DNA from 3 places in the Paenibacillus sp. CMM36 genome. Region 3 is predicted to be linked to each of the others. Evidence: predicted binding sites of a transcription regulator. Region 3 holds the regulator's gene; each other region holds the start of a gene.

Region 1 (3,442 bases), on a different contig from region 3:
GTATTTAAGACGTTTCCTCTGAGATAGGTTGGATGTTCCTGATGATACCCGACCACCTTTTTGATGCAATAAAAAGGGATCTTCAAGCGATGCAGTCTATAGCCAAGGTCCCAGTCTTCGAGTCCATAGAGCACAAACCGTTCATTGAAACCTCCAATACGAATCAAGTGACTGCGTCTGATGGCTACACAACGAGTAACCAGCAGCATCCAGGGGGCTACGTCCGTTGAGGTAAATTGTTTTTGCGTATTGGGAGGAACTCTTGTGGGACTAACTACTTTAGACAGTGCACCCGTTTGGTGAAGGATATCTTCTGGGGTTATGATCGGAGTAATTTCGTTTGCTGCTTCATAGTCAGCATTCCATAAGTTGGACTGCGTAAGTATGTTGCGACATTGTTCTTTTTCTTCAGGAGAAAAGTCAGGGTAATAATGGGTAAAAGCATCGTCCCACGAGTGAGGAATGCCTGAAAGCACGGACTTGGGATATTTACGGTGATAACGGCTCACGATCCTAATAAATTCCGGTAATACTACAAAGTCAGCGTCGCAGAAGATGATGTATAGCCCTCTTGCACGGCGCAGTCCCAAATTTCGAACGGCAGATCGACCGCGTTGTTCCTGATGTGACACATAGATAAGAGGATAGGATGCTTTGAAGTCTTCGACCATTTCTCTCGTTCCGTCTGTAGAACCGTCATCAGCTACAATGACTTCGAATAGTTGCTTTGGATAGGTTTGTGTCTCAAATGAAGCGAGTGTAAGCAACAATTGCTGGACTCGATTATAGGTTGGAATGATGACGCTGTAGCGGATAGCCAATATGATCTCCCCCCCACCATTTTTATTAGTGAACGTATGAACAAGATAAATAATAACAATGTATTCAAGGATTTTAGCCTGGTCTAGTCAAACATCCCTCAAGGTTCGAAACAGGCTTGGTCTTATCGCGGAAGTTAAGGTGGGAGTTCTGTATTTTCTGCTAATTTGCAGGTACGTTCAGTGGTGTTATGTATGTATAATCATGGTATTATGCATAGAGATGTAAAGTAAAAGCGCGGGCGTTTCCTATCCGCTGAAAGCCCACTCAGCATACAGAAACAAACATGAGATGAAATGGGCAAGTTATGGTAAACTATATGGAGTTATAGAAGACCTGAAAGAGGAGTACTATATGACACAATTTGTCTATAAGCAAATTATTGACGATCTCAAGATGAAAATCTTTGCTGGAAAGTTTGCAGATATGAGATTGCCAGATGAACGTAGTCTTAGTGAGACTTACCAGGTTAGTCGTAGTTCAATTAAACGTGCTCTGACTAAAATGGAGAATGTCGGAATTATTTTTAAAAAACAAGGTTCCGGGACATTTATTAATCCATTATACATAAGAAATGAATCTATCTTTAACTACGAAGGCTCTAATCTAGGAGTCACTGATAATTTTCAAATGCATGGTAAAAAGCCAAAAATCAAAGTACTGAGTTTTGAGGTCATTCCGCCAACAGAAGAATTACAGCGCGATTTGTTCTTGGAGACTCATGATTTTGTATACAAAATTGTCCGCTTACGTTTGTTTGATGATGATCCTTTTATGATTGAAACGGGCTATATTCCCATTAAAATTGTCCAGAATTTAAATCAGACAATTATCGAGGGGTCCATTTTTAATTATTTGGAGGACTCGCGGAACTTGGCCGTCACCAAATCTTTTTTATCCATTTTTGCAGAACCGTCTCAAGAGAATGATCAAAAGCTGCTACATTTAAATGAAAATGAGCCTGTAGGTATTATGGAAGGTGTGTTCTTTTTAGATAACGGTACGCCATTTGAGTTTTCTCATATGCGATTTCATTACAAATATTTAAAATTTAATACCTTTGTATCGGTTCACTAATGATAAGACTGGAGAATTCTCCGGTCTTTTTTTTATAATTTTGAGAAAAGGATTGGAGCCTGCGATTGCAACGTTTATTACAAATTTTATTGGTTTATACTTCTATATATTTTAATGTAAGAGCTTTTTTACTGTCTTTTTAATTTATATTTCATAGTATGTTCAAAATTTCACAAAATTGGACCGTATCACTTGTGAAAAAGGTTGAATTTAATCGGCGCGGCGTTATGATGTACATGTAGATGAAATTTCCGGAAATAAATTACAAACAATACTACTTAGGGAGTGGACACCATGTCATTATCACCCGTGTTAGCAGATTATTCATCTAAAACATATTTAGAAAAACTTGATGCATATTGGCGTGCAACGAACTACATTTCGGTAGGTCAGCTTTATTTAAAAGATAATCCTTTGTTGAGAGAGCCTTTAAAAGATTCAGATGTGAAGGTTAAGCCTATTGGACACTGGGGCACAATTCCAGGACAAAACTTTATTTATGCACATCTAAATCGTGTTATTAATAAATATGATTTGAACATGCTTTACATTGAGGGCCCTGGTCACGGCGGTCAGGTTATGGTTTCAAATTCATATCTGGATGGAAGTTACACCGAAATCTATCCGCAAATTACGCAAGATATCCCAGGTATGAAGAAATTGTTCAAACAATTCTCTTTCCCTGGCGGTATTGCTTCACATGCTGCTCCTGAAACACCTGGATCTATCCATGAAGGTGGAGAATTAGGCTACTCCCTTTCTCATGGTGTAGGTGCCATTCTGGATAATCCTGATCTGATTTCGGCTGTTGTTATTGGTGATGGCGAAGCTGAAACGGGTCCATTAGCCGCTTCGTGGTTCTCTAACAGATTTATCAACCCGATCACGGATGGTGCAGTGCTGCCAATCTTGCACTTGAATGGCTTTAAGATTAGTAACCCAACGATTATGTCTCGTCAATCGAAAGAAGAATTGACCTCATACTTTAAAGGTTTGGGCTGGGAGCCATTCTTTGTTGAAGGTGAAAATCCGGATCACATGCATCCAGAAATGGCGAAAGTATTGGATACGGCCATCGAGAAAATTGAAGCTATTCAAAAGAATGCGCGTGAAAATAATGATCTTACTCGTCCAGCGTGGCCGATGATTGTATTCCGTTCACCTAAAGGCTGGACGGGTCCAAAGGAATGGGACAACGTGCCGAATACAAATTCATTCCGTGCCCATCAGGTTCCAATTCCGGTTGATCAAAAAAATATGCAGCACGCACCTGCTTTGTTAGAATGGTTGAATAGCTACAGACCAGAGGAATTGTTCGACGAAAACGGTCGTTTAAACTCTGAGCTTGCTGAAATTCTGCCCACAGGCGATAAACGTATGGGAATGAACCCTGTTGCGAATGCGGGGAACCTCATTAAAGACTTGAAATTGCCGGATTTCCGTAACTATGCGCTGGATAATTCCGTACCTGGTAAAGTGATTGCGCAAGATATGTCGGTTTTAGGGAAATACGTTAAAGATGTGGTTGTCTTAAATGAACAAAATC
Region 2 (3,442 bases), on a different contig from region 3:
TGCCTTCCCGAATCCGGGAGGAACGGCATTCCAATATTCTGTCTATGACGCCTCCGGTGTGGCAGGAGCACCTGGACGATTGTTGGCTGGTCCATTCGACGGGACTGCCGTACGGGATGAGACACAATGGACGACGGTGCAGCTCCCAGAGCCGGTGACGGTTCAAGGTGACTTCTACATCGTATATACACAGTCTGCTGTAGGCACACAGTCGCCGGGTCTTGCTACAGATGAAAGCAGTCCCAATGCGCTTCGAAGCTGGCAAGGTGTAAGCGGCACATGGAGCCAATCACCTGAGGAGGAAGGGAACTACATGATCCGGGCTATCGTCAGATATCCGGTGAATGCTCCAACGATTACGACTCCTACGAAGGCTACCTATACGCAGGAAGAGACGATTACCGTAACAGGAACTTCCCCGGCAGAAGGAGCCGATATTCAGCTCTTTAACGGCAAGGAGCTGGCTGGCACAACGAAGGTGAAGGATCGTCAGTTCAGTCTGTCGGTCGATCTTCAGCCAGGTGCTAATCCGCTAAGTGTTCAAGCAGCGGTATACGGCAAAGTAACGGACCGTTCCGAGCCGGTAGTTGTGACGCTCGATCAGACTAAACCGGGGCTGATCCTGACTTCACCTGATGAAGGGGCGCGTACAAACGCGGGTGTAGTCAGTGTAGTCGGTACTGTGTATGACGAGTTCCTCACCGAATTGACGATTAATGGTGAGCCCGCTGAATTTGGAAGTGACGGCAGCTTTAACAAGCGGTTGCTTATCAACGAAGGTGAAAATCAAATTACAGTGACGGCCAAGGATCTTGCCGAAAACGAAACAACTGTTACGCGCTCGGTGTATGTCGATACAGCTCTGCCGAAGCTTGAAAACATTAGTCCTGCTGAGGATGTGCGTATTACTCCAGGACAGTCGGTACGAGTATCCTTTGACAGTGCATCCGGTTTGGAAGCGTCCTTCCATGTGGAGCTGCCTTTCAACCTGTCCACTTTGGGCCGCAACGATATTCCATTAAATGAGACTTCGTCAGGCCACTATGAAGGTACTTATTTCACTTCATCTTCTCTGAACCTGGAAGGCGGAGTCATCGTGATCCGGGTAAGGGATGCAGCGGGAAATGAAGTGGAGACGGAGGCGCCGGGAAGATTGTATGTAACCAATGGTGGAGGACAGAACCCTGATCCGAATCCACCTACATCCAATGAAAAGCCAGTAGCCATTATTCAGGCTAATGAATCAGCTAAGAAGAACAAAAATGTACAATTTAACGCCAAAGCTTCCCGTGATGTAGACGGTGAAATCGTCAGCTACAGCTGGAATTTTGGCGATGGCGATACGGCAGTCGGTTCCAAGGTGAAACATAAATTCACCACAGCTGGAACGTATACCGTAGAGCTAACGGTGACGGATAATGATGGCGCAAGCGGTAAGACTGTGCATACGATCACGATCCGTTAAAAGCCAGCAGGAAGGGAAATGCTTCTTTTAGAATAACAATGAAGGCCCACAGCAAGCTACGGTTTATAGGCTGCTGTGGGCCATTTTTAAATTGTCGAACTGTTCAAGAAGCGATACAATGAGTAGAACTCTATAAAGTGAATCGTTTCACAATAATATTTTTTAGCAGGAGAGGATCCTATGATTCATTTGCAAAAAGAAAGCGGACGTATCCGTCTTGTACTGGATGCCTATTTTATGGGGGAAGATATCGTTGTACTCATTTCTGGCGGTGATCAGCCCCATTTGGGAACGATTACAGCAGGGGCCAGACTCGAGCCGATTCAAACTGTGCAATTGCAAAATCACAAGGAGTTTTATATTACCGAAGAAATTGCAGTTCGCTTACGAAAAGAGTTTGCGGGCAATTTTGCCATTTGCTGCGGGACACATTTGGACCATGCATCCAAGGACGAAATCCGAGTGCTGACAGATATGGCTATACAACTGGGAAAAGAGCTCATTGGAGAACTCAAGCAAGCACGCTAGTAGCAACCTTTTTAAGTGAACTCCCGAAAGAGCAGATTGCGATAGGGATACTTACTAAAGGGATACTTAAAAAGCAAGGCAAAGCCATCGTCCTCAATCTGTACGGATTTCAGCGCAGAGGATGGAATCAAACTACGGATCATGACATGAACTGCACGCTGGTCTTGTCTGTTGATCGCTTTGGCTAAGGCAGAAGCAAAACATGGATTACGTGCTAATTCGCGATACAGCGGAAAAACGGCTTTTGCGATGGCGCGATGAACTCTCGGCTCAAATGTAAACTGCACAGTCCCCGGTGGAATCGTTGTTCCATTCGTATAATAGAGCATCGGTGGCTGAGCTAAAAAGGAAATAAAGTAGCCGATGCCATTCGTGCCTAAGCCTTGTTTGGCGGCAAATGGAGCTACTGAGCAGAGAAGGGATTTCATCCGATCCAAATTCGCCTGAACGACAGCTCGTGACCATTGAACTGCAAACGCACGGCGAGTTGCTATAGCTTTGTAAAATGGCAGCATGGCAGTGGATATTATCCTAAGTGTGTTTGCATTTAAACGTTTGTGAGGCGAGCGCTTTCTGTGGGATGTTGCACGATATAGCATAGCTCCGACCTCCTTGGCAGGATGCTCTCATGGAGCACAATTGATCTGTAACAGGTAAAATACTGTATGCCCAGTTACCTCAAAAAGTGCTAATATCGCTATGTTTCTTCTTTTTAACGTTCTAATTTAAAAATTCGAAATAAGTACTGTCCTGATTTGTAAGATTGTGGTACCCTAGAACTTATATAATTGCTATTTTTCGTATTGGAGTTGAATTTAACAGATGAGTGATTTGTACAAGGAGCCTCGATCTTCCGATCCTTTTCAGGAGACGAACGATTATAACGCCCCATTTAACCCGCCCCCAGTAGTTCCACCTACCAATAGTAAAGCTGTTGCCTCGATGGTGCTCGGGATTTTATCTGTTGTCATTCCCTATATCGGGTTGATTATCGGAATTGTGGGTATTATTTTGTCCAGTCTTTCCCTGAAGGAAATTAACCGTCATGGCGAGCAAGGCAGAGGTATGGCCATTGCTGGACTGGTATGTAGTATTATCGGTACACTGATTTATACACTGATCATCATTTTTATAGTTATTGTTTTTATTGTAGCGGCCTCCAGTGGCGATCCGGATATTTTTTCAGACATTTAATGAATTGAAGAATGCTTGAGTCAGACAAACCATTCACGATTTGACTATTGGATGCTATGATAAAAGGAGTCCAATGAAGGAGAGTGAAGCCGTATGGCACGTACTCAAACACAAAAAGCGCTAAGCAAGGCAAAACGCGCTGGAATCTATTGCGCGGCACAGAGCCGCAAAACAAATGACCATTATGGCGAGATTTCACAGCACATACGAATGAAGCCGACCAAGCAGGAACAATTACAAAAGGTCAAGCACAAG
Region 3 (3,442 bases):
CGTCGACTCCGTTCTTCAGCAGCTCGGTATGAACACCGCTATTATCTGCGGCAGGTACGTTAGGTTGTCCCTCCACTTTTTGAAAAGGAACCCATACCATTATATTTTCATTCTGTGCATTTTTCCCTTGAACCACCCAATATACCTGATCCCACACAGACTTCCATGTTTGAGTCGTGCTAACCAGACCACCTGATTGCTTGGCCTTAATGATAGCGGCATTTTTCTCAGCCACCTGGTCTTGAGTAACATAGGAATAATACCAGAAAATGCTGACCAGGATCAGTATCACGGCCAAAATGGCGACCGCTATCCATTTTTTCTTATTTTTCAAACCCGTGCTTCCTCTCTAAGGGGATGTGACACCTGAATTAGCGCGACAGCAGCCCTTCAAAGGCGGCTTGTGCCTCATGTTTGATACGTTCCTCGTCCATAGTCAGGCATTCGCCGTTTTTCACAACCTGACGACCGTCTACCCACACATGAGCCACGTCCTTGGCGCTTGCAGAGTATACCGCATGGGAAATAAGATCTGTACGCGGCAAGAAATGTGCCTGATTCAGATCCAACGCGATAAAGTCAGCCTTGTTGCCTGCTGCCAACGCTCCTACTTCTTTTAAACCAATCGACTTTGCACCGTATTCTGTTGCCAGACGCAGCGCTTCACTTGCAGGAACTGCCGTAGGGTCACCGGATACACCCTTGTGAATAAGTGCTGCCAGACGCATTTCCTCGAACATATCCAGGTTATTATTGCTGGCAGGACCATCCGTTCCGAGAGAAACCGTAACCCCTGCACGCAGCAATTCAGGCACTCTTGCCACACCACTTGCCAGCTTCAAGTTGCTGCCAGGATTGTGGGAAACCGCTACACCACGTTCTGCCAGTAAAGCTATTTCTTCGTCGTTCAAATGAACGCCATGGGCAACAAGCGAAGGACGGGAGAAAAAGCCAAGCTTATCCAAGTGTGCAACCGGACGCAAACCGTAGTCGCGTACGTTTTGCTCTACTTCGGCGATCGTCTCAGACATGTGCGTATGCAGTGGCAAGTCCAGATCATGCGCAGCTTGTACGAATTTTTCAATAAACGCAGGTGGACATGTATATGGCGCATGCGGTGACATCATCGTTGTAATACGGCCGTCTGCTTTACCGTGCCAGTTACGCGCAAAAGTCACGGCCTCTGCCAGCTTGATTCGCTGTTCTTCCTCCGAACATAGTCCAATTGCTCCACGCATCAGACTTGCACGAATACCTGACTCTTCAGCCACACGAGCCACCTCATCCATATGATCGTACATATCGAGGAAGGTTGTTGTTCCACCTTTCAGCATTTCCAGCACAGACAAGGACGTACCCCAGTACACGTCTGTAGATGTAAACTTGGCTTCCATAGGCCACATTTTTTCCTGAAGCCATACTTGAAGTGCCAAATCATCTCCATGCCCACGCAGTAGAGACATCGCCGCATGACCATGAGTATTGATCAGACCAGGTAAAAACAATAGCCCTTTACCATCGATCGCTTCCGTCTCTTCCTCACCCGCAGGCAAGGTTTCGCCAATATAAGTAATACGACTATCCTCCACAATCATAAAACCATGGACTACCCCTGCTTCTGGTCCATTTACGGCAAAAGATCCGTTTTTAATCATCCATTTATTCACTGTCATATTGTGCTTCTTCCTTTCCGTCCTCCAAATAATAAGCGAGGCTAAGCAAATCAGTTGTAAAGTCTGTGGCATGAATCCGAATGTTGGCTGGTGCCTTGAGAGTAGTCGGTGCAAAGTTCAGGATCGCTCCAATTCCGCTATCAATAAGCCTATCAGCCACGTGCTGTGCTTCAAAATCAGGTACGGTAATAATCCCGATTCGAATGTTTTTTTCTTTCACAGTCGCTTCCAGTTCATCCATCGGTTGCACGACCAATGTATTGATCTTGGTTCCTACCTTATCCGGAAACGCATCAAATACCGCCACAATCTTCATATTGTCTTTTAAATAAGCGTTATAATTCGAAAGGGCTTGCCCCAGATTACCCGCTCCGACCAATACTACATTAATTTGTTGGTCGATTTTCAGGATATGGCGTATTTTCTCAATGAGATAAGAAACATCATAACCGATACCCTTCCGACCAAAATCTCCAAAATAAGCAAGATCTTTACGGATTTGGGCCGGGTTCAAATCTAGCCTCTGTCCCAGCTCTTGAGAAGAGACCGTAGCCACCTCCCGTTTGTGCAGTGCATTCAGATAACGTAAATATACGGGTAACCTCCGTACGACAGCCTCTGAAATTTTATCTGATTTCATACTTGCTCCCCCTAATTGTAACGAACATACTTATGTCCGTCCGTTATGCCTCTGTCTCCGGGGCGGATTGGAGCCATTCGGCGATGCGGGGCACCATTTGCTCCGATGGCATATGCTCCATTTTTGGTCCCGGTAACGAGTACAAAAAGTGCTTTCCGTAATAGGATTCAATCACACGCGTATCATAAACGATAACGACCCCGTGGTCGTTCGCTGTACGTACCAACCGACCAAATCCCTGTTTGAAGCGAATGACCGCTTGCGGTACAGACAGCTTCATAAATGGATTCTTCTTCTGCTGCTGGAGCAGTTCGCTTTTTGCCTCCAGCAGCGGGTGATTCGGCGGTTGAAACGGCAAGCGAACAATGGCTAGACAAGTCAGAGCCTTCCCCGGAATATCGACGCCTTCCCAGAAACTGCTGGTCCCCAGCAATACAGAAGCTTTCGCTTCCTGAAACCGGCGGGTTAGCTTGCTGCGACTTCCACTGTCCACACCTTGTCCCAGCACAGTAATTTCGCTGGATGCTAAGGCCTCTTTGAGCGGCTCATACACTTGCCGGAGCATCCGATAGGACGTAAACAGAACGAGCATTCTCCCACGTGTCGCCTGAGCAGTCGCTCCTAGAGAGCTAACGAGCATATCTACAAAATGCGCATCTCCTACACTGCCCTTCACACTTGGGAAATCCCGTGGAATAACCAGCAACACCTGATCCCTGTAATTAAAGGGTGACGGGAGCTGCGAAGTCATCAGCCGCTCTTGATCTGCGGCCTCCTGTAAGCCGAGCTGATCGATCATGTACTGAAACGACTTATCTACCGACAAGGTAGCAGAAGTCAGAATAATGCTTCTTTTTTTGTCAAAAAACATTTCTTTCAACTGGCGGCTCACATCGACGGGTACCGCATAAAATTGCAATGATTTACTACGGAATTGCCCGCTTGCCTCGAGCCAGTATACGGTTGTTTCATCATCGAGTCGGATAAAAAAGCGCAAATTTTCTCGAATCCCCGCCAAATCCTTGAGCAGACCCGTGATATCTGTAATAAGGCTATCCGCCGCATAATCGTCATGTTCTTCCTTGACGTCCAGCATCAGCTTGTCGCCCTTGCGCAAAATTTCGCTCAT

Evidence for each region. Region 3 encodes Rex, which represses fermentation and respiration genes when NADH is low (regulators of the CRP and FNR family bind a similar motif). Its sites were predicted from a motif close to TTGTGAAATATTTCACAA; they were not measured.
Region 1: the regulator Rex is predicted to act here: its motif matches at 2,055-2,072, upstream of ACWA2B_RS18950 (phosphoketolase family protein).
Region 2: the regulator Rex is predicted to act here: its motif matches at 1,601-1,618, upstream of lpdD (prenylated flavin chaperone LpdD).

What each region holds. Positions count from the first base shown of each region.
Region 1 is NZ_JBSEDY010000010.1:44,281-47,722, forward strand. Features, by position in the region: gene ACWA2B_RS18940 (glycosyltransferase) at 1-821, opposite strand, end outside; gene ACWA2B_RS18945 (GntR family transcriptional regulator) at 1,174-1,896, shown strand; gene ACWA2B_RS18950 (phosphoketolase family protein) at 2,191-3,442, shown strand, end outside.
Region 2 is NZ_JBSEDY010000007.1:219,622-223,063, forward strand. Features, by position in the region: gene ACWA2B_RS16050 (S8 family serine peptidase) at 1-1,465, shown strand, start outside; gene lpdD (prenylated flavin chaperone LpdD) at 1,646-1,993, shown strand; gene ACWA2B_RS16060 (hypothetical protein) at 2,005-2,592, opposite strand; gene ACWA2B_RS16065 (DUF4190 domain-containing protein) at 2,816-3,187, shown strand; gene ACWA2B_RS16070 (hypothetical protein) at 3,281-3,442, shown strand, end outside.
Region 3 is NZ_JBSEDY010000004.1:348,870-352,311, forward strand. Features, by position in the region: gene ACWA2B_RS11655 (cell wall elongation regulator TseB-like domain-containing protein) at 1-334, opposite strand, end outside; gene ACWA2B_RS11660 (amidohydrolase) at 372-1,673, opposite strand; gene ACWA2B_RS11665 (redox-sensing transcriptional repressor Rex) at 1,660-2,313, opposite strand; gene dinG (ATP-dependent DNA helicase DinG) at 2,357-3,442, opposite strand, start outside.